2 regions of the Streptomyces sp. NPDC026301 genome follow, and region 1 is predicted to be linked to the other one. Evidence: riboswitches for the same ligand, from Rfam matches in the RefSeq annotation. Region 1 holds a riboswitch; the other holds the start of a gene.
What was found. A riboswitch is a leader RNA that binds a small molecule or an ion and turns the genes downstream of it on or off. The one in region 1 is predicted to bind thiamine pyrophosphate.
Positions count from the first base shown of each region.

Region 1 (14,658 bases):
CACGATCGGCGGCGAGGACACCCTCGGCGTCGCCGCGCGGCTGTCGGCCGAGCACGGCATCGCGTGCGTCGGCGTCCCCAAGACCATCGACAACGACCTCTCGGCCACCGACTACACCTTCGGCTTCGACACCGCCGTGGGCGTCGCCACCGAGGCCATCGACCGGCTGCACACCACCGCCGAGTCGCACATGCGGGTCCTGGTCGTGGAGGTCATGGGGCGGCACGCGGGCTGGATCGCGCTCCACTCCGGGCTGGCGGGCGGCGCCAACGCCATCCTCATCCCCGAGCAGCGCTTCGACATCGACCAGGTCTGTGCCTGGGTCGAGTCCCGCTTCAAGGTGCGGTACGCGCCGATCGTGGTCGTCGCCGAGGGCGCCATGCCCAAGGACGGCCAGATGGTCCTGAAGGACGACTCCACCGACTCCTTCGGGCACGTCCGGCTCTCGGGGGTGGGGGAGTGGCTGGCCAAGGAGATCGAGCGGCGCACGGGCAAGGAGGCGCGCACGACCGTACTCGGCCACACCCAGCGCGGCGGCACCCCCAGCGCCTTCGACCGCTGGCTGGCCACCCGCTTCGGGCTGCACGCCATCGACGCCGTGCGCGACGGCGACTTCGGGACGATGGTCGCGCTGCGCGGCACGGACATCGTGCGGGTGCCCCTCGGCGAGGCCACCGCGAAGCTGAAGACGGTCGACCCGAAGCTGTACTCCGAGGCCGGGGTCTTCTTCGGGTAGCGCGCAGGGGCGGCGCCGCCCGTTCCGTACGGCGGCGCCGGGCGGTGGGCCGTATATTCGGCCCATCGCCTCAAGACGCCCGATACGGGGAGCGGTGGGAGGAAGCGTGGAAATCCTGGCATTCGGTGTCCAGGTCGACGAGCGGCCGCTGCTGGAGCGGGCCTTCGACGGCCACCACCAGATCCGCTGTCTCGACGTCTGCCTCAACCGCGACACGGCCCCCATCGCGGCCGGCTACGAGATCGTCACGGTCGGCGGCAACGCCGACCTGAACGCCGAGGTGCTCCAGGAACTGGCGGCCGGCGGCACGAAGATGATCGCCCAGCGCTCCACCGACCACCGCAACATCGATCTGTGCGCGGCCGCCGACCTCGGTCTGACCATCGGCCGGGTCTCCCGCTGTTCGCCGCACTCCGCCGCCGAGTTCGCCTGGTGCCTGGCGCTGGCGGTCGACCGTCGGCTGGTACGGGCCGCCCGCCGCGTCCGCGACTCCGACTTCCGGCTCGACGGACTGATGGGCCGGGACCTGCTCGGCCGCACCGCGGGCGTGCTGGGCACCGGCCGGACCGGCGCCGCCTTCGCCCGGATCGCGCACGGCTTCGGGATGCGGCTGCTCGGCTGGGACGTCGTCGAGAACCCCGCCTGCACGGAGCTGGGCATGACATACGTCGGCAAGGAAGAGCTGCTCGCCGGCTCCGACCTGGTCTCCCTGCACGTACCGCTGCTGGAGAGCACCCGGCACCTCATCGACGCCGCAGCGCTCGCCGCGATGAAGGACGACGCGGTACTGGTGAACTCCGGCCACGACGGCCTGGTGGACACCGCGGCGCTCGTCGGCACGCTCACGGCTGGACGGTTGCGCGGCGTCGCCCTGGACGGAGTCCGGGACGACACCCTCGCCCGCCTGATGCCCTTCGGGAACGTGCTGGTCACCGCTGACCAGGCGTACTTCACCGAGGACGCGGTCGGCCAGATCCTCGACACCACGGTCCGCAACGTCGAGGACTACCTGGCCGGCCGCGCGGGCGAGAACCTCCTCGTCACCCCGGAGGGGCGGCGCACCCCGGAGGGGCGGCTCACACCAGAACGGCAGCCAGCAGCTGGGAGGTGAGGGCCGCGCCGTCCAGCGTCAGCACCGACTCGGGGTGGAACTGCACCCCGGCGAAGCCCGGCCCGCGCAGCGCGTGCACGTCCCCGCTCGCCGGGTCCCGGCTCAGCTCCACGCGGTGCATGGCCAGTTCGGCGACCGCCGCCTCGTCGCAGCGCGCGGTGAAGGTGTTGTAGAAGCCGACGGTCTCCTCGCGCCCGAAGAAGTCGATCCGCTCCTGCGCGCCCTGGAACGGCACGTCCTTGCGGGCGATCTCCAGCCCGAGCACCGCGGCGATCAGCTCGTGGCCCAGGCAGACGCCGAGAAGGCCGTGCCGGTGCTCGCGGACCAGCTCGGCGGCCAGCGCGCGCAGCATCCGCATCTTCGGGTCGGCCGCGTCGGAGGGGTTGCCGGGCCCCGGGCCCAGCACGATCGGCCCTTCGTGGGCGAGCGCCGTCTCCCGCAGCCCCGGCTCGTCGTACCGCCGCACCTCCACCGTCAGCCCCGAGGTGCGCAGCAGGTGCGCCAGCATCGCGGTGAAGGTGTCCTCGGCGTCGATCACCAGCGCGTGGCCGTTCAGCGCGGCGGTCGGCGCGGTGGTCTGCATCCGCAGCCAGAACGGCGCGAGCCCGGCCCGGCGCGCGTCCAGCGCGGCCCGCACCCGCGGGTCCTCGGCCAGCCGCGGCGGCGCGGCGTCGGCGCGGCGGGACGGCGCCTCCCGTACGCCCAGCGCGGTGAGCACGCCCGCGGCCTTGGCGTGCGTCTCGGCGACCTCGCTCGCCGGGTCCGAGCCGCGTACCAGCGTCGCCCCGACCGACACCCGCAGCTGCCCGCCCGCGTCGATGTCGGCGGTGCGGATCAGGATCGGCGAGTCCAGGGTCTGCGCGCCGCCCGCGTCCCTGCCGATGAGCGCCAGCGCGCCCGCGTAGTACCCGCGCCCGCCGGGCTCGTACCGCTCGATGACCCGGCACGCGTTCTGTACGGGCGATCCCGTCACGGTCGCCGCGAACATCGTCTCCTTCAGCACCTCCCGCACGTCCAGCGACGACCGGCCGCGCAGCTCGTACTCGGTGTGCGCGAGGTGCGCCATCTCCTTCAGGCGCGGCCCGATCACGACGCCGCCCTTGTCGCCGACGGTGCACATCATCTTGAGCTCCTCGTCGACGACCATCGAGAGCTCCTCGATCTCCTTGCCGTCGGCGAGGAAGTCGAGCAGGTCCTCGGGGGTCGGGCCGCCGGCCGGGTAGCGGTAGGTCCCACTGATCGGGTTCATCACGACCGTGCCGCCGCTCATCCGGACATGTACCTCGGGGCTCGCGCCGACCAGCGTCCGCTCCCCGGTGTGCACGACGAACGTCCAGTACGCGCCGCGCTCGGTGGCCAGCAGCCGGCGGAACAGCGCGAGCGCGTCGGCCCGGCCGAAGCCCGGGATCTCGCCCTCGAAGGTCCGCCGGATCACGAAGTTCGCGCCCTCGCCCTGGCCGATCTCCCGGTCCAGCACCCGCCCGACGATCCCGGCGTACTCCTCGTCGCTCACGTCGAAGCCGCCGCCGGCGACCTGTACCGCGTGGTCCGGGAGCTGCGCCAGCGCGTCGGCGAGCGGCAGCTCGTACCGCTCCTCGGGGACCAGCGCGACCAGCGGGGTGCCGTCGTCGCGCACGTCGAAGCCGCGCTCGCGGATCTGCCGGAACGGCACCAGGGCCAGGCCCTCGGGGAGGTCGGCGAGCCGGTCGTACCCGGCGACCGGGCCGATCAGTACCTCGACCGTGTCCTGGTCGTGGCCGGGGGTGCGGCGGCGCAGCAGCGCAAAGGGCCGGTCATCGGCGAGCAGCTCGGGCAGGTGCATGGTCCTCGTCCTTCTCACACAGGGTCTGGGGAGAGGAACGGCCCGGAAAACGCCGGAAGGCCGCCCCTCGGGCGGCCTTCGCGAAGTCTGTGGTGTGCGCGCGAATCAGTGGGCCGCCGGAAGAGCGGTCCACCACCAGTTCATGGTTGTCTGCGCGAACATGCTGTGCACCCTACCCGATGGCGCGGAGGGTCGGCGGGCGCGCCGCCGGGCCTCCTCTGTGGGTCCTGTCTCATACTGCGGTCGGCGTACTGGACGCCTGCGAAGACCCCGTAATGTTGACGAGGTGACCGTGAACGCTGAAACCCACGCCGGTGGCCACACCTGGCGAGACCTGCCCGCGGCGCAGCAGCCTGACTGGCCGGACCAAGAGGCTCTGCGCGATGTGATCGCGGAGCTCGAGTCCTATCCGCCGCTCGTCTTCGCGGGCGAGTGCGACCAGCTGCGTGAGCGCCTGGGAGCCGTCGCCCGTGGTGAGGCGTTCCTGCTGCAGGGCGGCGACTGCGCCGAGGCGTTCGACGCGGTGTCGGCCGAGCACATCCGCAACAAGCTCAAGACGCTGCTCCAGATGGGCGCCGTCCTCACGTACGCCGGGTCCGTGCCCGTCGTCAAGGTCGGCCGGATCGCCGGCCAGTACAGCAAGCCGCGCTCCAAGCCGACCGAGACCCGCGACGGCGTGACGCTGCCGACGTACCGCGGCGACTCCGTCAACGGCTTCGAGTTCACCGAGGCGGCCCGGATCCCGGACCCCGAGCGGCTGAAGCGGATGTACCACGCCTCCGCCGCGACGCTGAACCTCGTGCGCGCCTTCACCACCGGCGGCTACGCCGACCTGCGCCAGGTGCACGCCTGGAACCAGGACTTCGTGAAGTCCTCGCCCTCGGGCCAGCGCTACGAGGCGCTGGCGCGCGAGATCGACCGGGCGCTGAACTTCATGAACGCCTGCGGGGTGGACCCGGAGGAGTTCAAGACCGTCGAGTTCTACGCCTCGCACGAGGCGCTGGTGCTGGACTACGAGACGGCGCTGACCCGTACGGACTCGCGCACCGGCAAGCTGTACGACGTCTCGGGCCACATGCTGTGGATCGGCGAGCGCACCCGGCAGCTGGACCACGCGCACATCGAGTTCGCCGCCCAGGTGCGCAACCCGATCGGCGTGAAGCTCGGCCCGACGACGACGCCCGAGGACGCCCTCGCGCTCATCGAGCGGCTGGACCCGGACCGCGAGCCGGGCCGGCTGACCTTCATCACCCGCATGGGAGCGGACAAGATCCGCGACAAGCTCCCCACGCTGGTGGAGAAGGTCACGGCCTCGGGCGCGCAGGTCGCGTGGATCACCGACCCGATGCACGGCAACACCTACGAGGCGGCTTCCGGCCACAAGACGCGGCGCTTCGACGACGTGCTGGACGAGGTCAAGGGCTTCTTCGAGGTCCACAAGGCGCTCGGCACGCACCCGGGCGGCATCCACGTCGAGCTGACCGGTGACGACGTCACGGAGTGCGTGGGCGGCGGCGACGAGATCTTCGTCGACGACCTGCACCAGCGGTACGAGACGGCCTGCGACCCCCGGCTGAACCGCAGCCAGTCGCTGGACCTGGCATTCCTGGTCGCGGAGATGTACCGGGACCAGTAGACGGGCGCGTAGACGCAAGGTGGGGCGCGGATTCTGTGATCCGCGCCCCACTGCGTTGTTAAGCGCCCGCCGAGGCGGGTAAGGTAAGGGTAACCTCACTCAAGATCATCCGAAGCTACGGGAAAGGTACGGGGGTGAACCGCGTGTACGTCTGCTCGTGCTTCGGCATCACCGAGGAGCAGGTGCGTGCGCACGCGGGCACGGGCGCCTGCACGCCGCGCCAGATCGCCTCCGCCTGCAAGGCCGGCACTGACTGCGGCGGCTGCGTACGCCGCATACAGGCCCTGCTGGGCCGGGGCAGCTGCCCCCGCCGCGCGCTGATCGATCAGGGGGACGCGACACCGCTGGCCGCCGATCCGGCGGAGCCCGCCGTCGCCGGGACGTCCGTCACCGAGCCGGTCGCGACCGAGATCGTCGAGCCGCCCGCCCGGTACCCCGAAGCCGCCTGAGCGCTCCCGCGGCCCGTCAGCTCGGCTGTTCGACGAGCTGCGCGATGTACAGCGGCTCCCCGAGCTTCTCCACCAGCTCCAGCTGGGTATCGAGATAGTCGATGTGGTGCTCCTCGTCGGCGAGGATGCTCTCGAAAATATTGGCCGACGTGATGTCGCCCTTGTTGCGCATGACCTCGATGCCGCGCCGCAGCCGGTCGATGGCCTCGGCCTCGATCTGCCGGTCCGCCTGGAACATCTCGGTGACCGTCTGGCCGATGCGGACGTGGAAGAGCCGCTGGTAGTTGGGCAGGCCCTCCAGGAAGAGGATCCGGTCGGTCAGGATCTCCGCGTGCTTCATCTCGTCGAACGACTCGGACCGGGTGTACTTGGCGAGCTTGGGCCAGCCGTTGTTCTCCTGCATCTTGGCGTGCAGGAAGTACTGATTGATCGCGGTCAGCTCGGCGGTCAGCTGCTCGTTGAGGAACTCGATGACCTCGGGGTCTCCCTGCATGACTGCGGGGCTCCTTCACACGTCGACTGAACAGGTGCCGGGCATCCTTGCACCGGGGCGCGCGGAGCGTCCAGTAAGTGCACGCTTAGTGGGAGTTGCCCGAATCGGTCCCGCCCTGGTCATCAGCACCCCTCCCGGTCTGACACCATGGAGGCATGGGTCAGCCGGATAGCCGCGAAGAGGAGCCTCCTCAGCTGCCTCCGGGGCAGCGTCTGCAGCGCGGATGGCCGGTCACGCACTACGGACCCGTTCCCAAGTTCCGCCCCGAGCGCTGGGAATTCCGGGTGTTCGGCGCCACGGCCGACGGTGACAAGCACTGCTGGACGCACGAGGAATTCACCTCGCTGCCGTATGCCACCGTCGTCGCCGACATGCACTGCGTGACGAAGTTCAGCATGCTGGGTGCCGAATGGGGCGGGGTGTTGACGCGTACGGTGCTCGACCTGGCGCCGCCGGCCCCCGATGTCACCCATGTGATGGTCTGGGCCGAGTACGGATTCAGCTCGAACATGCCCCTGGAGGACTTCGCCGGGGAGCGCAGCCTGTTCGCCAGCCACCGGGACGGCGAACTGCTCACCGCGGAGCACGGCTTCCCCGTACGGCTCATCGTGCCGCACCTCTATGCCTGGAAGGGCCCGAAGTGGGTGCGCGGCATCGAGTACATGACGGCGGACCGCCGCGGCTTCTGGGAGGAGCGCGGCTACCACAACCTCGGGGACCCGTGGCAGGAGCAGCGCTACTCGTACCAGGAGGGGCCGGGCGACGGCCCGGAGCTCTGAGCCGTACGGCCTTCGGGGGCGCCGGCGGCCTCAGTGGTACTGGTGCACCACGGCATGCCCCTTGCCGCGTCCGATCATCCACCGGTTCACGGGCGTGGTGACGACGAACGCCAGGGCGAGGGAGAACGCCAGCGTCCCCCAGAACAGCCACTCCGACAGGTGCGCGTCCATCGCGCCCGGGACGAGTGCGATCACGCCGTTGTCGATGAGCTCCATGACGGCGATCGAGAGGGTGTCGGCGGCCAGCGCGACCTTCACGGCGGCCCGGAGGTCCAGCCCGGCCTTCAGGACGCCGCGCAGCGTGAGCGAGTAGCCGAAGAGGAACGCGAGGGCGATGGCGAGGATCATCGTCGGCACGTTGTGCCAGCCCAGCGCCGTGCCGATCACCATGCCGAGGACCTCGCCGATGGCGCAGCCGGTGAGGCAGTGCAGGGTCGCCTGCGCGGCCATCGCCCAGCCGGCCGGTGCGTGGGGTGCGTGAGTATTCCTCAAGATCCTCGAGACCTCCCTGGACGTGTCTCAGGCGTCCCGCAGCTCCTTCAGGCGCGCCACGTCCGCCGCGTGGCCCTCCTTGCCGCCCGGCGTCTCGATCACCAGCGGCACGCCCGCGGTCGCCGGGTGCCGGAACAGCTCGCGGAACGGCTCGGCGCCGATGTGGCCGGAACCGATGTTCTCGTGGCGGTCCTTGTGCGCGCCGGCCACGTCCTTGGAGTCGTTGGCGTGGATCAGCTTCAGGCGGCCCTCGCCCGCGACGTCCACCAGCTCGTCCAGCAGCGCCTTCGTGCCGCCGGGCGCCGCCATGTCGTGCCCGGCCGCGAACGCGTGGCAGGTGTCCAGGCAGAGCCCCGCACGCGGGTGCCGGTCCAGCGCGTCCAGGTACGGCCCGAGGTCCTCGGCCAGCGAGCACAGCGAGGCGCCCTGCCCGGCCGTCGACTCCAGCAGCAGCCACGGGTCGTCGTCGTGGGTGAGCTCGTCCAGCAGCGGCAGCAGGTACTCCCGTACCTGCGCCAGCGCCGTGGCGCGCTCCCGCCCGCCGGTCGCCGAGCCGGTGTGCACGACCACGCCGAGCGCCCCGATGTCCCGGCCGCGCCGCAGCGAGTGCCGCAGCGACTCCACCGACTTCTCGACCGTCACCGGGTTGTGGGAGCCGAAGTTGATCAGGTACGGCGCGTGCACGTACGCCGGGATGGCACGCTCCGCGCAGGCCGCGCGGAACGCCTCGTCCTGCATCGGATTGCCGGGCGGGGTGGCCCAGCCACGCGGGTTGGCGACGAAGACCTGGACGGACTCGCCGCCGATCTCCTGGGCGTACGGGATGCCGACCTTGGCGAGACCGCCGGCCACGGGGATGTGGCCGCCGATCGGATTGCGCTCACGGGCGCGCTGCGGGGAAGTGCTCACACCTTCAAGGGTGCCAGGCGGCCGGGCGTCCCCGGCTGTCAGGTACGCCTCACAGCTTGCTCTCCAGCGTGATCGTGATCGTGCTGCCCTTCGGAGCGGTGTCGCCGGCGTCGACGGACTGGCTGTCGACCGTGTCCGTCGGGAAGAAGAACGGCTTCTTCACCTCGACCTCGAAGCCCGCGGCGGTCAGTGCCTGCTTCGCGTCGTCCACCTTCTGGCCCTCGACGTCCGGCACCTCGACCATCTGCGGCCCCTTGGAGAGCGTGAGCGTCACCGTGTCCCCCTTGCCCAGCTTCTCGCCCGCCCCCGGGGACTGCCGTGCGATCGCGCCCTTGTCCTCCTCCGAGTACACCGGGTCCGCGGCGAACTTCACGTGGAAGCCCTCCTCCCGCAGCTCCGCCGCCGCGTCCGACCGGTCGTCGCCGACCACGTCCGGTACGTCGATCGCGCTGCCCCGGCTGACGGTCAGCGCGATCGCCGTACCGGGCCGCCGCTTCGCCCCGGCGTCCGGGTCCGTACGGATCACCGAGCCCTTGGCCACCTCGTCGCTGAACGCCTTGCGCTCGGTCCCCGGGGTCAGCCCCTGGTCGCGCAGCTTGCGCCGGGCGTCGGCGACCGGGGTGCCGGACAGGTCGGGCACGGCGACGATGTCCGGGCCCTTGGAGAGCGTGAGGGTGACCGTGCCGGTGCCCCGGATGCGGTGCCCGTTCTCCGGGTCGGTGGAGATCACGTGGCCGCGCTCCACGGTGGAGCTGTACGCCCGCCGCACCTTCACGTCCAGGCCCGCGCCGTGCAGCGTCCGCTCGGCCTTGGCCTGCGTCATGTCCAGTACCGCCGGCACGGTCGTGAACTGGCCGGTGGTGACGTACCAGACGCCGGTCCCCACGAGCAGCGCGGCCAGCAGCGCGAGGACGACGAAGAGGGTCCTGCGGCGCGGCGCCCGAGCGGTCTCCGTGCGCCGTGCGCCGCCCGCGGGCGCCACCGGCACCTCCAGCCGGCTGGTGTGCCCCGCCGCGTCGTCGGCGGTGGCGTCGGCCACCTCGGGCGGCAGCGAGAGCTGCACGGCCGCCGCGCGCTGGATCACGCTCGTACGGTCCTCGGCGCCGGCCGGGCCGGTCGCGGCCCGCGCCTGCGGCGGCACCGCGTCCAGCTGCTCGTCCGTGAGCGCCGCGCGGGCGTTGCGGGCCAGCGCGAGCAGCGTGACGGCGTCCTGCGGGCGCACCTCGGGGTTGCGCGCGGTGGCCTCGACGACCAGGTCGTCCAGCTCGGGCGGCAGCCCCGGTACGAGCGCGGACGGCGCCGGCACGTCCTCGTGGAGGTGCTGGTAGAGCACCTGGGCGGGGGTGCCGCCGCTGTGCGGCTTGCTGCCGGTGAGCATCTCGTACAGCGCCACGCCACAGGCGTAGACGTCCGCGCGGGTGTCCGCGCTGCCGTCCTCGATCTGCTCGGGCGCCAGGTACGAGACGGTGCCCAGCACCGTGCCGGTGGTGGCGGTCGTATTGGTGTCGACCGCGCGGACCAGGCCGAAGTCGGCGACCTTGACCCGGCCGTCGTCCCCGATCAGTACGTTCTCCGGCTTCATGTCGCGGTGCACCATGCCCGCCCGGTGCGCCGAGCCCAGCGCCGCCAGGATCGGCTCCAGGATGTCCAGCGCGGCGCGCGGCTGCAGGGCGCCGCGCTCGCGCAGCACGTCCCGGAGGGTGCAGCCCGCGACGTACTCCATGGCGAGGTACACGTACGTGCCGTCGGCGCCCTGGTCGAACACGCCGACCACGTTCGGGTGCGACAGCCGGGCCACCGACTTCGCCTCCCGGATGAAGCGCTCGACGAAGGTGGCGTCCGCTGCCAGTGAGGGGTGCATCACCTTCAGGGCGAGCACACGGTCCAGCCGGGTGTCGACGGCGCGGTAGACCGTCGCCATCCCGCCGGCGGCGATGCGCGCCTGGACGCGGTAGCGGCCGTCGAGCAGCTGTCCGACCAGGGGGTCCTGAAGGGTGGTATCCACGGCAGACGAGTCTACGAGCAGCTGTCCACCGCCCTCATGCCCTCTGCACCGTACGGGCCGGACTGCAGCCGAACGGTGACCGACGGGGCGGTACAAGGCGCCGGTGGCGGACCTTCCGGCGCCCCTGGCGGAGATGCCTCAGAAGGCGGGCCGCTCCGGGTCCAGCTCGGCCATTCCGGCCGCGGGCGAGGACGCCTCGGCGAAGTGGCGGCGCGGGATGCGGCCCGCCCGGTACGCCAGCCGGCCCGCCTCGACCGCGTGCCGCATGGCGTGCGCCATCAGCACCGGCTCCTGCGCCCTGGTGACGGCCGAGGCCAGCATCACGGCGGCACAGCCCAGCTCCATGGCCAGCGCGGCGTCCGAGGCCGTGCCCGCCCCGGCGTCCAGGACGACCGGCACCCCGGCCCGCTCGGTGATCAGCTGGAAGTTGTGCGGGTTGCGGATGCCGAGTCCGGAGCCGATGGGGGAGCCCAGCGGCATGATCGCCGCACAGCCCACGTCCTCCAGCTTCCGCGCGAGCACCGGGTCGTCGTTGGTGTACGGCAGGACCGTGAACCCGTCGTCGACCAGCGTCTCGGCCGCGTCCAGCAGCTCCACCGGGTCCGGCAGCAGGGTCCGCTCGTCGGCGACGACCTCCAGCTTCACCCAGTCCGTGCCGAGCGCCTCACGGGCCAGCCGGGCCGTGAGCACGGCCTCACCGGCCGTGTAGCAGCCCGCGGTGTTCGGCAGCGTACGGATGCCGTGCCTGTTCAGTACGGAGAGCACCGAGCCCTGCACGGTCGGGTCCAGCCGCCGCATCGCCACGGTGGTCAGCTCCGTACCGGAGGCCAGCAGCGCGCGCTCCATGATGTCCAGGCTCGGCGCGCCGCCGGTCCCCATGATCAGCCGGGACCGGAAGGCCGTACCGGCGATGACCAGCGGATCGGCTTCGGGTGCCGCGCCGGGCGCCGCCTCCGGGGCGGCGGTCTCCTCGATGGTGTACGTATCGGCCATCTGTACGGATCAGCCTCCCTGGACTGCGGTGAGAACTTCGACGCGGTCCCCGTTGCCGAGCGGGGTCGCCGCCCACTGGCTGCGCGGAACGACCTCTTCGTTGACGGCGGCGGCGACCCCGCTGGAAGCGGTGGTCAGCGTGGCCACCAGCCGGTCGAGCGGCAGGCCGCCGGGGATCTCGCGCGGCTCGCCGTTCACGGAGACGGTCACCGGGGCGGCTGCCGGGACGGCTGTCGGAGTGGCTGTCGGGGCGGCGGGGACGGCCCCGGACGCGGGGCCGGGTGCCTTCGAGGCGGTCATGCGGTCTGCTCCTGGAGTGCGGCGCGCTGCGGCGCCGGGGCGGGGGGAGGGGTGGCCGCGGGCCCGAAGCGCAGCGGCGTGAAGGGCCGCGCCTCCTCGGGCAGCGCGCCGGTGGTCAGCGCGTGGGCCATGACGTCGCCGGTGACCGGGGTGAGCAGCACACCGTTGCGGAAGTGGCCGGTGGCCATCAAGAGGCCGGGCAGTGCGCTGGGCCCGAGAAGCGGTGCGTTGTCCGGCGTCCCCGGGCGCAGCCCGGCGATCGTCTCGGTCAGCGGCAGCTCGGTGATGCCCGGCACCAGCTCGTGCGCGTCGCGCAGCAGCTCGTAGACGCCGCCCGCGGTCACCGTGGTGTCCCAGCCCAGCTCCTCACTGGTGGCGCCGACGACCATGTCCCCGTTCTCGCGCGGCACCAGGTAGAGCGGGCCGCCGCGCACCACGGCACGCACGGTGCGGGACAGGAAGGGGCCGTACGCGGCAGGGATCCGCAGCCGCAGCACCTGGCCCTTGACCGGCCGGACCGGCGGCCGTACGTGCTCGGGCACCCCGGCCAGCCGCCCGCTGAAGCTGCCCGCCGCCAGCACGACCTGCCCGGCCGGCAGCGCCGTGCCGTCCGCCAGCTCGACGCCGGTGGCCCGGTCCCCGGTGACCGTCAGCCGCCCGGCCCGCTCCCGTACGAACGCCACCCCGGCCCGCTCACAGGCCGTCAGCAGGGCCGTGGCGAGCCGCCTCGGGTCGATCTGGTGGTCACCGTCCACCCGGAGCCCGCCGCGCACGCCCGGCGCGAGCATCGGTTCGAGCTTCCGGCACTCGCGGCCGGTCAGCCACTCCGAGTCCAGCCCGCAGCGGCGCTGCAGCGCGTGCAGCTCCCGCAGATGGGCGCGGTCGTCGGCGTCCAGGGCCACGGCGAGCGTGCCGCACCGCCGGTGTCCCAGGTCCTGGCCGCTCGCCTCGGCCAGCTCGGCGGCGAACGCCGGATAGCGCGCCGCGGAGTCGAGATTCAGCCCCAGGAGCGTTTCCTCGCCGTAGTGCAGCTCGGTGACGGCGGCCAGCATGCCGGCCGCGACCCGCGCGGCGCCGCCGCCCGGCTCCGGGTCCACGACTGTGGTGCGCAGGCCCCGCTGGGCCGCCCGCCAGGCCGTCACAAGTCCCATCAGGCCGCCCCCGACGATCACCACGTCGGGCCGCCCGGCAGCTGTCTCCGCCGGTATACGTGCAGGTGGATGCATGAGCTTCCAGCCCCTCCCTTCGCCGGCATGACCCGGATCAGGTTCGTACGGTCGGAGGCCGCCGCAGCCTCCCTCTCAGCCCGGTGCGTCCGGGCTCCCGCGAGTACAAGTGCCGTCAGAGTAGTACGCGTGGCCGACGCACGGTAAGGGTGCTCTGCGGGGCCGGAGGGTGACCCTGTGTCAGAGATCTCGTCGCGCGGTGCTGAGTCCGGCCAGGGGGCGCGTCCTAGAGTGATCGAGTGAGCCAGCAGAGCGAGTACTCGCGGACCCCCGACCGCTCCCGCCGCGTCGTCATCGCCGGCGCGGGGATGGCGGGCGTGCAGACCGCCGTTGCCCTGCGCGAACAGGGCTGGCGCGGCACGATCACCCTGCTCGGCGCCGAACCGCACCCGCCCTACGACCGGCCGCCGCTCTCCAAGGCAGTGCTGCTCGGCAAGGCGGACGGCTCGGCCTTCGACGTCGACTTCGCCTCCCTCGGGATCGAGCTGGTGCTCGGCAGGAGTGTCACCGGACTCGCCGCCGACGCCCACGAAGTGCTGACCGACGCGGGGCCGGTGCCCTATGACCGGCTGGTCATCGCCACAGGCGCGGAGGCGATGGCCCTCCCGGGCAGCGAGGGCGTACCGGGTGTGCACGTGCTGCGCACCCTGGACGACGCCCAGCGGCTGCGCCCGGTACTGGCCGCGCAGCGGCGCATCGTGGTGGTCGGCGCGGGCTGGATCGGCGCGGAGTTCGCCACCGCGGCCCGCGAGACCGGCTGCGAGGTCACCGTCGTGGAGGCCGCCGACCGCCCGCTGGCCGGCGCGCTGCCCGAAGAGGTCGCCGCCCACATGGCCCGCTGGTACGCGGACGCGGGCGCCACGCTGCGTACGGGTACCCGCGTCGCCGCCGTGCAGGAGGGCGCCGTCCTGCTCGCCGACGGCACGTCGCTGCCCGCGGACGCCGTGGTGATCGGCATCGGCTCGCGCTGCGCCACGGACTGGCTGGCCGGCTCCGGTGTCGAGCTGGGTGAGGACCGCTCCGTGCGGGCCGACGAGCGGCTGCGCACCTCGGTGCCCGATGTGTACGCGGTCGGCGACTGCGCCTCCTTCCCGTCCGCGCGCTACGGCCGCCGGCTCCTGGTGCACCACTGGGACAACGCCCTTCAGGGGCCGCGCACGGTCGCCTCGAACATCGCCCGGTGCGAGGTGGAGGGCACGGTGTACGACCCGGTGCCCTATTTCTGGTCGGAGCAGTTCGGTCGGTTCGTGCAGTGCGCCGGGTACCACCAGGTCGCCGACGAGCTGATCTGGCGCGGCGACCCGGCGAGCGCGGCCTGGACGGCGCTGTGGCTGCGGGACGGCGCGCTGGTGGCGCTGCTGGCCGTGGGGCGGCCGCGCGACCTGGCGCAGGGGCGCAAGCTCATCGAGCGGGGCGCGCTGGTGGACCGGGCGGCCGCGGCGGACGCCTCGGTACCGCTGAAATCGGCTGCGGCGCAGGTGCATTAGCGGCGGCGCGGCCGCCGGCTGTGGCCGGTGGTGTGCACCGATGGCGATGCCCGGCTACCGACTGTCAGTGGGGGATGGCACGCTTGGGGGTGTGACCGAGATTGACGCAAAGATCGATGGACTGGTTTCCGCCTGGCTCACCCTCCCCGACATCGCCGAGGAATTCGGTGTCGAGGTGACACGAGTCCGGCAGCTGGTCAAAGAGGGCCAGCTGATCGCG
Region 1 is NZ_JBVHPN010000011.1:68,949-83,606, forward strand. It holds gene ACZ4MH_RS20555 (6-phosphofructokinase) at 1-736, shown strand, start outside; gene ACZ4MH_RS20560 (NAD(P)-dependent oxidoreductase) at 843-1,847, shown strand; gene ACZ4MH_RS20565 (anthranilate synthase family protein) at 1,813-3,669, opposite strand; gene ACZ4MH_RS20570 (trp operon leader peptide) at 3,775-3,831, opposite strand; gene ACZ4MH_RS20575 (class II 3-deoxy-7-phosphoheptulonate synthase) at 3,956-5,305, shown strand; gene ACZ4MH_RS20580 ((2Fe-2S)-binding protein) at 5,440-5,754, shown strand; gene bfr (bacterioferritin) at 5,771-6,247, opposite strand; gene ACZ4MH_RS20590 (sulfite oxidase-like oxidoreductase) at 6,403-7,026, shown strand; gene ACZ4MH_RS20595 (DUF4396 domain-containing protein) at 7,057-7,476, opposite strand; gene ACZ4MH_RS20600 (deoxyribonuclease IV) at 7,546-8,427, opposite strand; gene pknB (Stk1 family PASTA domain-containing Ser/Thr kinase) at 8,477-10,432, opposite strand; gene ACZ4MH_RS20610 (thiazole synthase) at 10,571-11,425, opposite strand; gene thiS (sulfur carrier protein ThiS) at 11,435-11,725, opposite strand; gene thiO (glycine oxidase ThiO) at 11,722-12,951, opposite strand; TPP riboswitch at 12,949-13,062, opposite strand; gene ACZ4MH_RS20625 (NAD(P)/FAD-dependent oxidoreductase) at 13,260-14,438, shown strand; gene ACZ4MH_RS20630 (Rv2175c family DNA-binding protein) at 14,530-14,658, shown strand, end outside.

Region 2 (14,658 bases), on a different contig from region 1:
ACCACCTCACGCGGCGCCCGCGCGGCCTGCCCCTGTGGTTCTCGCTCGCCGTGCACGGCACGGACGCGTACCGGGACGCGGTCGCCCGCGGCGTCCGGCTCGCCCAGTACACCGCCCGGCTCGCCGAGCGCACCGACGGCCTCGAACTCCTCCGCGAGCCCGAGCTGTCCGTCGTCCTGCTCCGCCGCACCGGCTGGCAGCCGCGCGACTACTACGCCTGGTCCAAGCGGCTGCTCGCCGCCGGCACGGCCTTCGTCACGCCGACCGTGTGGGAGGGCGAGACCGTCGTACGCATCGCCTTCCTGCACCCCGGCCTCACGGAGCAGACCGTCGACCACATCCTCGACTCGCTGACCGCCGACGGCTGATGGGGCGCGGCTCGACGGGCACGCGGGTCAGCGGGGGCGCGGCCGGTAGCCGAGGCTGACCGACAGGTCGTTCGCGCCCTTCAGTGCCAGCTCGGCGAGCTCGGACTCCCGGTCGGCCGTCCAGCGGATCATGGGGGCCGAGACGGAGAGGGCGGCGACGACGCGGCCGGCGCTGTCGCGGACCGGGGCCGCGACGCAGGAGACGTCCGGGTTGGACTCTCGGTGCTCGGTGGCGGTGCCGCGCTCCCGGATGGCGGCGAGTTCGGTACGCAGCGCGTCCGGCGCAGTAATGCTGCCGGGGGTCAGGGCGACCAGTTCGCGGCCCTCGATGCGGGCGGCCAGCTCCGCATCGGGGAGCGCGGCGAGCAGCATCTTGCCGACGGCCGTGCAGTGCGCCGGCAGCCGGCGGCCGGCCGCCGAGACCATGCGGACGGCGTGCGTGGAGTCGACCTTGGCGATGTAGATGACGTCGGTGTCCTCCAGGATCGCGACGTGCACCGTCTCGTCGCAGGTGGCGGCCACCTCGCGGGCCACCCGCTGCCCCTCGGCCGCCAGGTCGAGCTGTTCGGCGTACCGGCTGCCGAGCTGGTACGCGCGGACGCCGAGGCGGTAGCGGCCCGGCTGGTCGGGGACGGGGACCAGGTAGGAGCGGGCCGCCAGGGTGGTGAGCAGTTCGTGCACGGTGGTGCGCGGCAGCTGGAGCTTGCGCACCACGTCGGGGGCCGACTGCGGGCCGTCCGCCTCCAGGAACAGTTCGAGTATGTCCAGTGCCCGGGTCACCGCTGGGACCAGTCGCCCCATGCCGTTCACCCACCCTCCGCCGCCGTCGCCAGTGTTCGTCATTCCGGTCGATGGTCGGAATGACGAACACAGGGTAGGGGGATGAGGGTTCGGCTGTCGACGGCCGGGACGTACCGGCCGCCGGCCGTCGACCGCCGGTCTCACCGCCCGTCCCGTGCCTACCGCGCTTCCAGCGCCTCCAAGCCCGCCGGGAGCGCCTCGGTGTGCAGCACGCCCATGCGCTGCGTGGCCCGGGTGAGGGCGACATAGAGGTCGCTCACGCCGAACTCGGCCGGTTCCGTCACGAGTACCGTGTCGAACTCCAGGCCCTTGGCCTGCCGCGGGTCCAGAAGGACGACCGGGCTGGTCAGGTCGGGGGTCGGACCGGCGGACGCGGCGGGGAGCGCGGCCAGCAGGGCTTCGTGGTGGTGCCGCTGGGCGATGACCGCGAGGCGGCCCTCGGCGTCGGCCTCCCGGGCGACCGCTTCGGCGACCGCGCGCGGCAGGTCGTCGGTGCGGTGGGACCAGGGCGGTACGCCGGTGGAGCGGACCGAGCGCGGCGGCTCGAACGCCTCGGCCGTCGGAGTCCCGGCGTACGCGGCCCGGATCACCGCCGCCGCGACCGCCATGATCTCGGCGGGGGTGCGGTAGTTGACGCCGAGGCGTACGTGCTCCCAGCGGTCGCCGACGTACGGCGCGAGGATCGACTCCCACGTCCCGCAGCTGCCGGGTTCGGCGGTCTGCGCCGGGTCGCCGACCAGCGTCATCGAGCGGGTCGGGCAGCGGCGCATCAGCAGCCGCCACATCATCGCGGACAGCTCCTGCGCCTCGTCGACGATGATGTGGCCGAAGGCCCAGGTGCGGTCGGCGGCGGCGCGTTCGGCGGCGGTGCGGTGGTCGGCCTCCTCGTGCCGGTCGGCGAGGCGTTCGGCGTCGACCAGGTCGTGCGCGGCCAGCACCTCCGAGTCCTCGTCGTCCTTGTCCTCGAACTCCTGGGTGCGGGAGCCGTACGAGAGGTCCAGCACGCCCTGCGCGTACGCGATGCGCTCCTGGCGCTCGGCCTCGGCGGCGGCCTGGGCCGCGGAGTCGTCCTCGCCGAGCAGTTCGGCGGCCTCGTCCAGCAGCGGGATGTCGGCGGCGGTCCACTCGCCGCCCTCGCGACGGATCGCGGCGGCGTCGGCCTCGGGGAGATGCGCCGGGTCGGCGAGGAAGTCGGCGACCAGTTCCTGCGGGGTGAGGACGGGCCACAGTTCGCCGATCGCGCGGTGCACTTCGCCGCTGGCCGCGATGGCCTTGCCGAGCTGCGCGATGTCGTCGGGGCCGAGGAAGTTGGGGCCACCGTACGGGTCGGCGCCGAGCCGGTCGGCGAGCTGGGCGGTCAGCGAGTCGATGATGCGGAAGGCGAAGTGCGGGCGGGCGAGGTTGTGCGGCAGCTTCGTCTCGCGCGCCTGGTGCCGGGCCTCCAGGACGATGTCCGCGTCCAGCAGCAGGTCGCCGTCCTCGTGCGGGATGACGGTGACGGGATCGGGCAGGGTCTGCCGGTCCCGTACGTACGCGGCCAGGGCATCGGCCATCGCGGCGTCGCCCTTGACCGCGGCGGCCTCGGGCGTGTCCGTGCCGGTGGCGTGGACGCCCGGGAAGAGCTCGCCGGGCGAGGCGAGCAGCACGCCGGTCTCGCCGAGCGCGGGCAGCACCTCTCCGATGTAGCCGAGGAACGCCGGGTTGGGGCCGACGATCAGTACCGCGCGGCGGGCGAGCAGCTCGCGGTGCGCGTACAGCAGGTACGCGGCGCGGTGCAGGGCGACGACGGTCTTGCCGGTGCCGGGGCCGCCCTCGACGACCATGACGCCGCGGTGCGGGGCGCGGATGATGCGGTCCTGCTCGGCCTGGATGGTCTGCACGATGTCGTGCATCCGGCCGGTGCGCGCCGCGTCCAGCGCGGCGAGCAGCACGGTGTCCGCGTCGGTACCTTCGTGGCCGGTGCGCACCGTGTCGGCGAGGTCCATGATCTCGTCGTGCAGGGCGGTGACCCGCCGGCCCTCGGTGGAGATGTGGCGCCTGCGGCGCAGCCCCATCGGGGTGTGGCCGGTGGCGAGGTAGAAGGGGCGGGCGACATCGGCGCGCCAGTCGATGACCAGGGGCGTGCGCTCGGCGTCGTCGCGCCGGATGCCGATGCGCCCGATGTGGTGGTCGGCGCCGTCGCGGAAGGAGAGCCGGCCGAAGCACAGGCCGTTCTCACCGGAGTCGAAGGCGGCGAGCAGCCCGGCCTGTTCGGCCACGGTCACGTCCCGCTCCAGCCGCGCCTGCAGCGTGCCGGTGTCGGCCGCCGCCAGGGCGCCCTCCACCGCGGCACCCGCCCCGGCGCGCAGCTCGCCGAGGCGCTCGTAGAGCATGTCGATGAATTCCTGCTCGCGGCGCGTTTCCGCGTGGGCTGTCTCCTCGTCGGCGGACCGGCCCGGCCGCACGTCCGACTCTTCGCCCGGCACCTGGATTGACAATTCGGCTCCCGCCTGGTTAAGATGACTCCATAAAGCTTCGCCATGCCCAGGTTTCTATCGAGGCATGGAAACTCCCAATATACGCGGAGACCCACCCCGGCCGCCAATGCGACCGGGGTTTTGTTGTGCCCGGGCTTCCGTTACCGCGGTCGGTCACCGCGGACGCGGCGCAGCCGCAGCGGGGCGTACACGGCGACCGAGACCACGAAGGCCACGAAGTACGCCAGGTCGCCGCCGTGCAGCGCCTCCGCGACCGGGCCGACGTACAGGGACGTGTCCATGAACGGCACGGCGACGGCGAAGGCCGCGACGAAGGCGAGGGCCGCCGGCCACCAGGGCTGCGGCCGGTCGAACTCCGCGTGCACGTCGACCGGAGCGCCGCCGCGCGCCCTCCTTCGGGCGAGCCAGTCGATCGCGACGACGCCGATGAAGCCGGGGATCCAGTAGCCGACGAAGAGCAGCACGTTCTGGAAGCGGGCCGTGGTGTCGGCGGCGTGCATCCACAGCACGAGCAGGAAGCCGAGCACGGCGGCAACGGCCGCGGCGAGCGGGCGCGGGATGCGGACCCCGGCCGTCTGGAGCGCCAGCGAACCGCTGTAGTCGTTCATGGCGTTGCTGCACACCGCCGAGGCGGCGATGGCCAGCAGCCCGAAGGCGCCCAGCGCCCCGCCGCCGAGCAGCTTCTGCACGCCCGCCGCCGTCTGGTCGGTGAACAGGCCCGCCGCCCACAGGCCGAGCGTCTGCACCCAGAGGTACGCGGCGGCCATGCCGAGGAGCGTGTACCAGAACATCCGCTGCCGGGACGCGGAGCGCGGCAGGTACCGGCTGAAGTCCGAGGCGTACGGGGCCCAGGAGATCGCCAGGCTCAGCGCGACCGCGGTGGTCAGCAGGAAGGCGCCGGCCCGGTCGGCGCCGTGCGCGGTGGATGCCGACGGCAGCGGGACGCCGTCGAGCAGCTTGACGCTGAGCGCGAGGAAGGCCGCGCCGAGCACGAAGGTCATCACGGTCTGGAGGCGGTGAATGGCCTCGTATCCGAGGACGCCGACGACGCCCTGGAGAAGCAGCACGGTCAGCGCGCCCAGCCAGAAGGGCCAGCCGGCCAGGCGGGCCAGCGCGTCGCCGCCGAAGAGGCCGATCAGCGCGTCCCAGGCGATGGAGGACAGCCACTGCAGGACGCCGGGCAGCACGACGCCGCGGCCGAAGGCGAGCCGGGCCAGCGGCAGCTGCCCCGTGCCGGTGAGGCTGCCCCACGTACCGAGGTAGGCGGAGGGCGCCGCGCCGAGCAGCGTGCCGAGCGCCATCGCGGCGAACGCGGTCCAGAAGTCGAGCCCGAGGCCGATGCCCACGGTGCCGGTGAACACCCCGGTCATGGTCAGGTTGGGCGCGAACCAGACGGTGAACAGGCGGCCGGGGCGGCCGTAGCGGTTGTTCTCGGGCACCGGGCCGATGCCGTGCCGTTCGACGGACAGGTCGCCGGCGCCGGCGGGCATACGCCCGTCGAACACGGGACGCTCGATGGTCATGGGGATTCCAGCGGAGGTCGGGGTTCCGGATCGGGAACGGGGTGCGAGTAGCATGAGGGGCACACGAGACACGGGGTGCCCCCTCTCAAGGGCTGAGATCACACCCGTCGAACCTGATCTGGCTCGCACCAGCGAAGGGATGTCACAGAAGGAATGCCCCTATGACGCGTCCGGCCGCCGCCGACGACCTGCTTGCCACTGCCCGGCAAGCGCTCATCCGCGTACGCCATGAAACACCACTGGTGCAGTGCCTCACCAACCAGGTCGTTGCCAACTTCACCGCGAACGTGCTGCTCGCGCTGGGCGCCGCCCCGGCCATGGTGGACATCCCCGAGGAGGCCGGCCCGTTCGCCGGGGCGGCTTCCGGGCTGCTGGTCAACGTGGGTACGCCGCACGCCGAGCAGCGCGCGGCCATGACCGAGGCGGTGGCGTCCGCGGCCGCCGCGGGAACACCATGGGTGCTGGACCCGGTGGCGATCGGCTCGCTGCCGGTACGGACCGCGCTGGCGCACCGGCTGGCCGCGCAGGGCCCGGCCGTCGTACGCGGCAACGCCTCGGAGATCATCGCGCTGTCCGGTACCGGGGGCGGCGGGCGCGGGGTGGACGCCACCGACGAGGTCGAGTCGGCGGCCGAAGCCGCGGGCACGCTGGCCCGCGCCACGGGCGCCGTGGTCGCGGTCTCCGGACCGGTCGACCTGCTCACCGACGGCGAGCGGACGGTACGGGTCGCCAACGGGGACCCGCTGCTGACCCGGGTGACCGGCGGCGGGTGCGCGCTCGGCGCGGTGCTGGCGGCCTTCGCCCCGCCCGCTTCGACGTCCCCGGCCCCGTCCGGTGACCGGCTCGTCGCCGCGGTCGCCGCCGTGACGGTCTACACCGTGGCCGCCGAGGTCGCGGCCGAGCGCAGCAACGGTCCCGGCACCTTCGCCGCCGCCTTCCTGGACGCGCTGTACGGCCTCGACGAGGACACGCTCACCAAGCGGGCGGCGGTCTCGTGGGCGTGAGCGGGAACGAGGATCTGCCCGCGCCGCCGGACCTCTCCGTGTACCTGGTCACCGACGCGGCGCAGGCCGCCGCGTGCGGCCGGGACGTGGCGGGCACGGTCGCCGAGGCCGTGGCCGGCGGGGTGACCGCGGTCCAGGTACGGGAGAAGGACGGTGCCGCCCGGGACTTCCTCGGCACGGTGCTGCGCATCGCCGCGGTACTGCCGGAGCGGGTCGCACTGTTCGTCAACGACCGGGTGGACGTGTACTTGGCGGCGCGCGCGGCCGGCGCGCGGGTGACCGGGGTGCACGTCGGCCAGTCCGATCTGCCGGTGGCCGCCGTCCGCGCGCTGACCGGGCCGGAAGCGGTGATCGGGCTGAGCGCCGCCACGGAGGACGAGCTGCGGGCCGCGGCCGGGGAACGGGCCCGGGTCGACTACGTCGGCATCGGCGCGCTGCACGCGACCCGCACCAAGGCGGACGCGCCGCCGGAGCTGGGCATCGAGGGCTTCGCCCGGCTGGCGCCGCCCACGCCGCTCCCGGCGGTGGCGATCGGCGGGGTGACAGTGGCGGACATGGCGCCGCTGCGGGCCGCGGGCGCGGCGGGCGGCGCGGTCGTCTCGGGCATCTGCGCGGCCGCCGACCCCCGTACGGCGGCGCGCGCTTACGCGGAGGCGTGGGGCCGGGCCTCCTGAGCCACCGTGCCCCGCCCCCGACGGGCCGTCAGCCGGCGCGCGGTCTCCAGTACGGTCACGATCACCAGCGCCAGGGCGAAGGCCAGCAGCAGTCCGCTGACCGGTTCCTCGGTGAAGGCCGCGCCGCCGACGTACCCGATGGCGGTGCTGGTGACGGCCCACAGCGCGGCGCCGGCCGCGTCCAGCAGGACGAAGCGGCGCAGCGGGAACCGCAGGCTGCCGGTGGACAGCGCGGACGCCACCCGACCGCCCGGCAGGAAGCGGCCCGCCACCACCAGCGTCGTGGCGTGCCGCCCGACCATGGCCCGCGCCCACGCGTACCGTCGCCGGCCCTTCTCGCCGCGCAGCAGCCGGTCGATGGCCCGCGGTCCCGCCCAGCGGCCGATGGCGTGGCCGAGGCAGTCGCCGCCCAGCGCGCCCAGCGCCGCCACCAGGGCCAGCAGCGCGAGCTGTTGGAGGTCGGCGCCGGTCAGCACGGCCACCGTCACCACCGTCGTCTCGCTCGGCATGAACGGCAGCAGCGCGTCCAGGCCGGCCACCAGCAGCACGATCAGCCAGAGCCAGGGCGAGTCCAGCTGCGTCCTGACCAGCTCCGCGAACTGGTCGAACAGCTCAGACATGGACCGGCGGCCGGGTGCCGCAGATCGCCGCGTGCGCCTCGGCGGCCAGCGCCCGCCGGTCCCGTCGCCCGGGGTCCAGCTCCGGGTGGGCGGTGACCCGTACCGTGAGGTCTCTCGCGCCGATCACTCTGTGCAGCGAGGTCGCGAAGTCCTCGTCCCCGAGGAACGCGGCCACCGTACTGGGCCTGCCGTGCTGCAGGTACGTGATCGTCACCGGCCGGACCGGCGCCCCCGCGTCGATCGCGGCCTGGAACGTCGCCCGCCGGAAGCCGCCGCCCGACTCTGTGCACCAGGTCGTGCCCTGCGGGAACACCAGCATCGAACGGCCGCCGCGCAACGTGGCCGCGAGCTGTGCCACGTCCCCCGGCAGCGTGCGCAGCCCGTCCCGGTCGATGAACTGCGCCCCCGCCTTGCGCGCCAGCTCCCCGAAGACCGGCCACTGGCCCACCTCCCGCTTGGCCAGCGGCATCGACGGCTCCACCGCCAGCAGGGCGATGACGTCGAGCCAGGAGATGTGGTCCGCCACGATGAGCGTCCCCGGGCCGCCGGGTCCGCGCGGCACGCTCAGCGACGGCGTACTGCTCTCCAGCCGCAGCCCGAGGGCGCGGAGCACCGCGCGCGCCCTGACCCGCATCACCCGCGGGTCGGCGAGGCGCGGCCCGGCCGCCATGCCGCGCCCCAAGGCGCAGGCCAGAGCCGCGTACCGCCCGGCCCGCTCTCCGCCGGAGAGGTGCGGCACGGCGTGTACGGCGCAGCCGGGCGTGCAGGGTGACGTGACGCCCCAGGGGCTCATCGTGACTCTCCGAGGAAATAGCGGTAATAGCGGTCGTTGAGCTGCTCCATGTCCAGTACGACGAAGAAGTCGGCGACGCCGAACTCCGGGTCGTGCGCGGGCGGCCCGCACACCCAGGCGCCCAGCCGCAGATATCCCCGGAACAGCGGGGGCAGCCCGGCGTATCCGGGCTCGGCGTCCGCCGACCGCCCGGCGGGCTGCCAGGGGCGGTGCGGGCGGACGGCCATGCCGGCGGGCGGGGCGTGCTTGTCGGCGCACAGGGACCAGGCGTTCGCCGCCGCCCGGCCCCCGTCGCCCAGCGGCACCGAGGCGCAGCCCGCGAGGTAGCGGTGGCCGAAGAGCAGGACGTACCGGGCGAGCGCGGCCCACATCAGGTTGATCACCGCGCCGGAGCGGTGGTCGGGGTGGACGCAGGAGCGGCCCGCCTCGATCGTCCGGGACCGGATGCCGGCCAGTGCGCTCAGGTCGAACTCGCCCTCCGAGTACGAGCGTTCGCTGCGTCCCGGCGGCAGCAGCCGGTAGGTGCCGACCACTTCGCCGGTCACCGTCTCGGTGACGATCAGGTGGTCGGCGAGGCCGTCGAAGCTGTCCGTGTCGTGGCCCGCCAGCGACGGGTCGAGGGTGGCGCCCAGCTCCTCGCCGAACACCTTGTGGCGGAGCCGCTGGGCGGCGCGTATCTGCTCGGTGGAGTCCGCGAGGGAGGTGACGTAGGAGCGGGTTTCCTGCACGGTCGACGGCGTCGCGGTCGATGACGTCACGGTCGAAGGCGTCGCGGTCGATGGCGTCGTGGTCATGGGTGTGGGGTCTCCGTTCGCTGGGTGTCCACGGCGTGGGAACGGGTACTCGAAGTCCCCGCACCGTTCCCGACCGACGGTAGGAGCCGGGTGAGCCGCGCCGCAGTGCCCGAAGGTCCGAGGCGGCCCCTGACCTTCGTCAGGGGTCCCGTTCCGTCGGCCGGAGGAGCCCGGCACCGGTACGTACCAGGGTTATCCCTACTCCCCCAGGAAGAAGCGCCGGTAGCGGTCGTCGATCCGCTCCATGTCCAGCAGCACAAAGAAGTCCGCGACGTCGGACTCCGGGTCGTGGGCCGGTGCCCCGCACATCCAGGCGCCGACCCGGAGGTAGCCGCGGAGCAGCGGCGGCAGCAGCGCGTAACTCGGCTCGTTCTCGATCACGCCCGGCGGTGTCCACGCGCGGTGCGGGTGGACCCGCAGATCGGCCGGGGAGGCATGCTTCGCCGTCCCCAACAGCCAGGCGTGGCAGGCCGCCTGGCCGCCGTCGGCCAGCGGTACGGAGGCGCAGCCCGCGAGGTAGCGGTGGCCGGAGAGCAGGACGTACCGGGCGAGCGCCGCCCACATCAGGTTGATCACCGCGCCGGTCCGGTGGTCCGGGTGCACGCACGAGCGCCCGGCCTCCACCATCCGCCCGCGCAGCTCGTGCAGCGCCCGCAGGTCGAACTCGCCCTCCGAGTACGAGCGTTCGCTGCGCCCCGGGGGCAGCAGGCGGTAGGTGCCGACCACCTCGCCGCTGGCGGTGTCCGTCACGATCAGGTGGTCCGCCGACGCGTCGAAGCCGTCGACGTCGTGGCCGGCCAGCGGGGTGCGCAGCCGGGCCCCCAGCTCCCCGCCGAAGACCCGGTGGCGCAGCCGCTGCGCGGCCCGTATCTCCTCCGTCGTGTCCGCGATGGAGGTGACGTAGGAACCGGTGGCCGCGGCAGCGGTGGATACCGAGAGCATGAGAAATGTTCTCCCTTCCTGGGGACGGCCGGCGCCGGCACGCACGCCCGGCGGACGAGCACCGCCGGAACGGCGGGTGCGCCGCTCGACCATGAAAGCTACGAGTGCCCCTCCGGACCCGGCATCGGCCGAAAGACACCGTTCGTCCCCGCCATTCGGCAGGCTCCCCTACCGCGCCCCGGCGCCGGGCCCAACAGAGCCTGCCGGTCCCAGTACGAGGCCGAGCGGCCCTGTCCGCCGGGCGCGGAGGGGTGGCAGAATCCCACTCGCTCCCGCGTCGCGGCACGGCGGGCCGCGACGGCTTGTCCCACAGGTCTTGATGCCGAGGGAGACCGCGATGACGTGGACCGCCCCTACCCTGCACCCGTTGTGGAGCTCTGTCCTCCGCCGGCTCCGGCCGGCCTACTTATCGGTGCCCTCCCGGGTGGCCCGACCGGCCGGTACCGCCGTGGCGGCCGGCCGCGCGGACGCCGGGATCGGCCCGTCCCCGGTCGCGGTACGCCGGTACGCCGACCGCACCGTCATCGAGGTGCACCGGCCGATCCGTCCGGCCGCCGAACCGCACCTGGGACGGCTCCTCAACGCCGTCATCCGCCCGGGCAGCGGCGCGGTCGTCGTCGACCTGCACCGGGTGGGCCGGGCGGACGGTGCCGCCGCCCTCGTCCGGCTGGCCCAGGTCCTCTGCGCCCACCACGAGGTGGACTGCTCGGTCGAGTACGACGCCTCGGACACCGTGGCCCCGTCCCCGAGCAGACGCCTGCCCGACGCGCGGGCAGCGCCGCGCCGAAGCGGCCTCCGTATGCCGGGATCGCTATCTGATAACGGACTTCCGTTCGAACGTCCCTTTCATCGCGTCCGCCCCGTACCGTGCTTCTCAATGCCCCTTTGATCTTGTTCAAGGGGCTTCGGGGAGGGGGACGCGGAATGCGCAGCGGGGTGAAGGCCACCATTGTCGGCGGGGTGTGCGTCGTGGTGGGCGGGGTCGTGCTGTACGGCGGCTACAACCTGGTGAACGGGATCACCGGGTACGGCGGCACGGGCGGCACCACGCAGGCGGTACCGACCGGCCCGCCCAGCGCCGAGGAGACCTCGGAGACGGCGAAGGACTTCCTCGCCGCCTGGGCGAAGGGTGACAGCGCGGCCGCCGCCGCGCTCACCGACAACCGGGAGGTCGCCCGGACCGAACTGGCCGGATTCCACCACCAGGCGCACCTCACTCACCTGGTGATCACGCCGGGTGAGCGGTCCGGCACGACCGTTCCGTACAAGGTCACGGCGAAGGTGTCGTACAAGGGGCGGACCGCACCCCTGTCGTACGCCTCCCAGCTGCGGGTCGTCCGCGGCCGGACCACGCACAAGCCGCTGGTGGACTGGCGGCCCGCGGTGCTGCACCCGCGGCTCGAGGAGGGCGAGAACCTGATCACGGACGCGGGCGCGGCGCCGGAGATCAAGGCCGTCGACCACCGCGGCCGGCCACTGACCAAGGAGCGCTACCCCTCGCTCGGGCCCGTCCTGGACGGCCTGCGGGAGAAGTACGGCAGTGAGGCCGGCGGCACGCGGAGCATCGGGCTGCGGATCGAGGACGAGGAGGGCGAGACCACCCGCACCCTGGTCACCCTCCGGAAGGGCCGGGCCGGGACGCTGCACACGACGCTGGACGCGGACGTGCAGGCGGCGGCGGAGCTGGCGGTGAAGGAGTACGACGAGTCGTCGGTCGTGGCCGTCCGGCCGAGCACGGGCGAGATCCGCGCGGTGGCCAACAACCGTACGGACGGCTACGACGCGGCGATGCTGGGCAGAGTGGCGCCGGGCTCCACGATGAAGATCGTCACGGCCGCGATGATCCTGCAGAACGGCGTGGGCGACGCGGCGGGCCGGGCCGCCTGCCCGCCGACCGTGTCCTGGGAGGGCTACACCTTCCACAACCTCGACGACTTGTCGATACCGGACGGCACGCTCACCGACGCGTTCGCCCGGTCCTGCAACACCGCGTTCATCAAGGCCGTCAAGCCGCTCAACGACAAGGGCGTCGCGGGCACCGCGCTGGGCACAACGGCCCGGGACTCCTTCGGGCTCGGCGGCGACGACTGGCAGACCGGCATACCGTCCTTCGACGGCAGCATCCCGGAGTCGTCCGGGGTGGAGACCGCCGCCTCGTACATCGGCCAGGGCAAGGTCCAGATGAGCCCGCTGGCCATGGCGTCCGTCACCGCGACCGTGGTCAACGGCGGCTTCCGGCAGCCCGTTCTCGTACCGCAGGGGCTCGACGGCCGGCCCCTGGCCACCGCGCACCCACTGGCCCCCTCCGTCGCCCGGCAGCTGCGGCAGATGATGCACGCGGCGACCGTCGGCCGGGGCACGGCGGTCGCCGCGATGGCGGGCGTCGGCGGGGACAAGGGCGCGAAGACCGGCTCCGCCGAGAAGGACGGGCAGGCCCGGTCCAACAGCTGGTTCACCGGCTACAGCGACGACCTCGCGGCCGCCGCCCTGGTCCAGTCCGGCGGCCACGGCGGCGACGCGGCGGGCCCGGTCGTGGCGCGGGTACTGCGCGCGGGTTAGGGCCTGTTCTTCGGCTCTTCGGCCAGGGCTTCAGCTCAGGGGCGCTTCGGCTCAGGCCGGCTTCAGCGTGCGCGCGAAGAGGTCCAGCAGCGCGTCCCAGTGCCGGGCCAGGCCCGCCTCGCTGTAGGCGGCGGTGTCGGACATGGTGAAGCCGTGGATGGTGTCCGGGTACACCTCGGAGCGGTACGTCGTGCCCGCGGCCGCCAGCGCCGCCTCCAGCTCGGCGATGTGCCCGGCGTTCATGCTGTCGTCCTGGGACGCGTGCCCGAAGTACAGCTCCGCCTCGACGTCACCGGCCAGCCGGTGCGGGCTGTCCGGCGCCTCGGTGACGAGGTGGCCGCCGTGGAAGCTCGCCGCGGCGGCGACCCGGTCCGGGTACCGCGCCGCGGTGCGCAGCGAGAGTACGCCGCCCATGCAGTAGCCCGTCAGGCCCACCGCACCGGGACGCACCTCCTCCTGACCGGCCAGGAAGTCGAGGAAACAGCCGGCGTCGCGCATCCCGAGCTCCGGGGTCAGCTCGTGGACCATCGGCATGATCTTCGCCAGGAACGCCTCCCGGCCCTCCGGCCTGCTGAGGTCGGGGAGTTCGGCGACGGGCGCCTTCCCGTGCCGGTAGAAGAGGTTCGGCAGCAGCACGTAGTACCCGTGCGAGGCGAGCTCGCGGGCCATGTTCTCCAGCACCGGACGCAGGCCGATGGCGTCCATGTAGAACAGCACGGCGGGGTGGCTGCCGCCCCCTTCCGGGTACGCGACGAACGCGTCGCACGCCCCGTCCGGCGTGCTGATCGTCACCGACCTGGATTCCGTCTTCGCCGTGTTCCCCGTGTTCCCCGTGTTCTCCGTCTGCGCTGCCATGCCCTCTCCTCACCGTTTCCCGGGTCACCGTTCCCCGGGCGACCATCGTGCCTCATGCGGGGGCCTCGAAGGCGTCCGGGGCGATGTGCGGCAGGGCTTGGCTGGTAATGCGATAGCGCCCGTTGGGGAGCCGGTGCCTGGTCTCGGCGACATGGACGGCGAGCGGCCCCGCCCACTCGTAGCCGTGGTCCGCCGCGTGCCGGGCCAGGGCGTCCGTCAGCGCGCGTCCGACGTGCTCGTCCCGCTCGCCGAGCTCCTGGTGGACGTAGCGGGCGAGCTCGATGTCGTAGGCGTTGGGCACCAGTATCCGGCTCTCGCTGCACACGACGGCGTGGTCGTCGCACTCGCGCCGCAGGGCATCGACCAACCGCACCGGATCACTCCGGAACACCCGATTGACCAGGGTGTGTTCCCAGTGCTCCACCGCGTCTTCCATTTGCGTGAGCAGTCCCATGCCACGCCGGGTGCCCGCCGCCCGCGCTTGTCATGCCCAGGGAGCCGTTGTCATGCCCGGAGCACTCTTGTCATGCCCAGGGAGCCATTCCGGCCATTGGCACGCTTGGCAGGAAATCACACGCTTTCCAAGAACAAGACCCGCTACTGTCAGCAACGTGAGAGTCGCTCACCTCTCCCCACATCTCCCCGCACGATGAGGTTGCCAGATGCCGCTTCCCGACGGCTTAGAGATGACCGCGCTCGCCTCCTGTGAGGCGGGCGCGGTGCTGCGGATCAGCGGCGAGCTCGATCACTTTACCGAGCAGCTCTTCCGCGCCTCCGTCGGTACTTTCCTGGACCGCGGCCACCGCCATGTCGTCCTGGACTGCGCCGCTCTCACCTTCTGCGACTCCCGCGGCCTGAACTGCCTGCTCAGCCTGCAATGGCTCCTGGAGCGGCGACAGGGCCGGCTGCTGCTGGCCCGCGTACGCCACAACGTCGCCCGCGTACTGCACCTCACCGGCTCCGACGAGCTGCTGCGCGCGTTCCCCACGGTGGCCCAGGCGCTGGCCACGCTGCCCCGGGAGGAGCGACCCGGCTGGCCGGGCCCGCCGGGGTCGCCGGGTCCGCCGGAATCGAGCCCCTTGGAGCAGACGTGCCCGTCGGGGCCGGCGTACGGGTACCGGTCCGGGTCGGCACCGGCCTGAAAGCAGGCGGTCCACGGCCCTCGCCGCGCTCCTGGAATTCCTCACCCCTCCGGCATGAGATCCCTCGCGCACAGCCCGGCGGCCCGCTCCGCCGCGGCGGCGACGG
Region 2 is NZ_JBVHPN010000004.1:149,496-164,153, reverse strand. It holds gene ACZ4MH_RS08650 (pyridoxal phosphate-dependent decarboxylase family protein) at 1-368, shown strand, start outside; gene ACZ4MH_RS08645 (IclR family transcriptional regulator) at 396-1,169, opposite strand; gene ACZ4MH_RS08640 (HelD family protein) at 1,328-3,541, opposite strand; gene ACZ4MH_RS08635 (purine-cytosine permease family protein) at 3,787-5,169, opposite strand; TPP riboswitch at 5,231-5,326, shown strand; gene thiM (hydroxyethylthiazole kinase) at 5,331-6,173, shown strand; gene thiE (thiamine phosphate synthase) at 6,170-6,847, shown strand; gene ACZ4MH_RS08620 (DedA family protein) at 6,817-7,467, opposite strand; gene ACZ4MH_RS08615 (lysophospholipid acyltransferase family protein) at 7,460-8,260, opposite strand; gene ACZ4MH_RS08610 (GNAT family N-acetyltransferase) at 8,257-9,054, opposite strand; gene ACZ4MH_RS08605 (GNAT family N-acetyltransferase) at 9,253-9,996, opposite strand; gene ACZ4MH_RS08600 (hypothetical protein) at 10,445-10,885, shown strand; gene ACZ4MH_RS08595 (penicillin-binding transpeptidase domain-containing protein) at 10,921-12,555, shown strand; gene ACZ4MH_RS08590 (dienelactone hydrolase family protein) at 12,607-13,410, opposite strand; gene ACZ4MH_RS08585 (DUF3662 domain-containing protein) at 13,463-13,846, opposite strand; gene ACZ4MH_RS08580 (STAS domain-containing protein) at 14,073-14,552, shown strand; gene ACZ4MH_RS08575 (amidase family protein) at 14,594-14,658, opposite strand, start outside.
Region 2: linked by a shared signal. The riboswitch ahead of thiM (hydroxyethylthiazole kinase) and the one ahead of thiO (glycine oxidase ThiO) in region 1 are both predicted to bind thiamine pyrophosphate.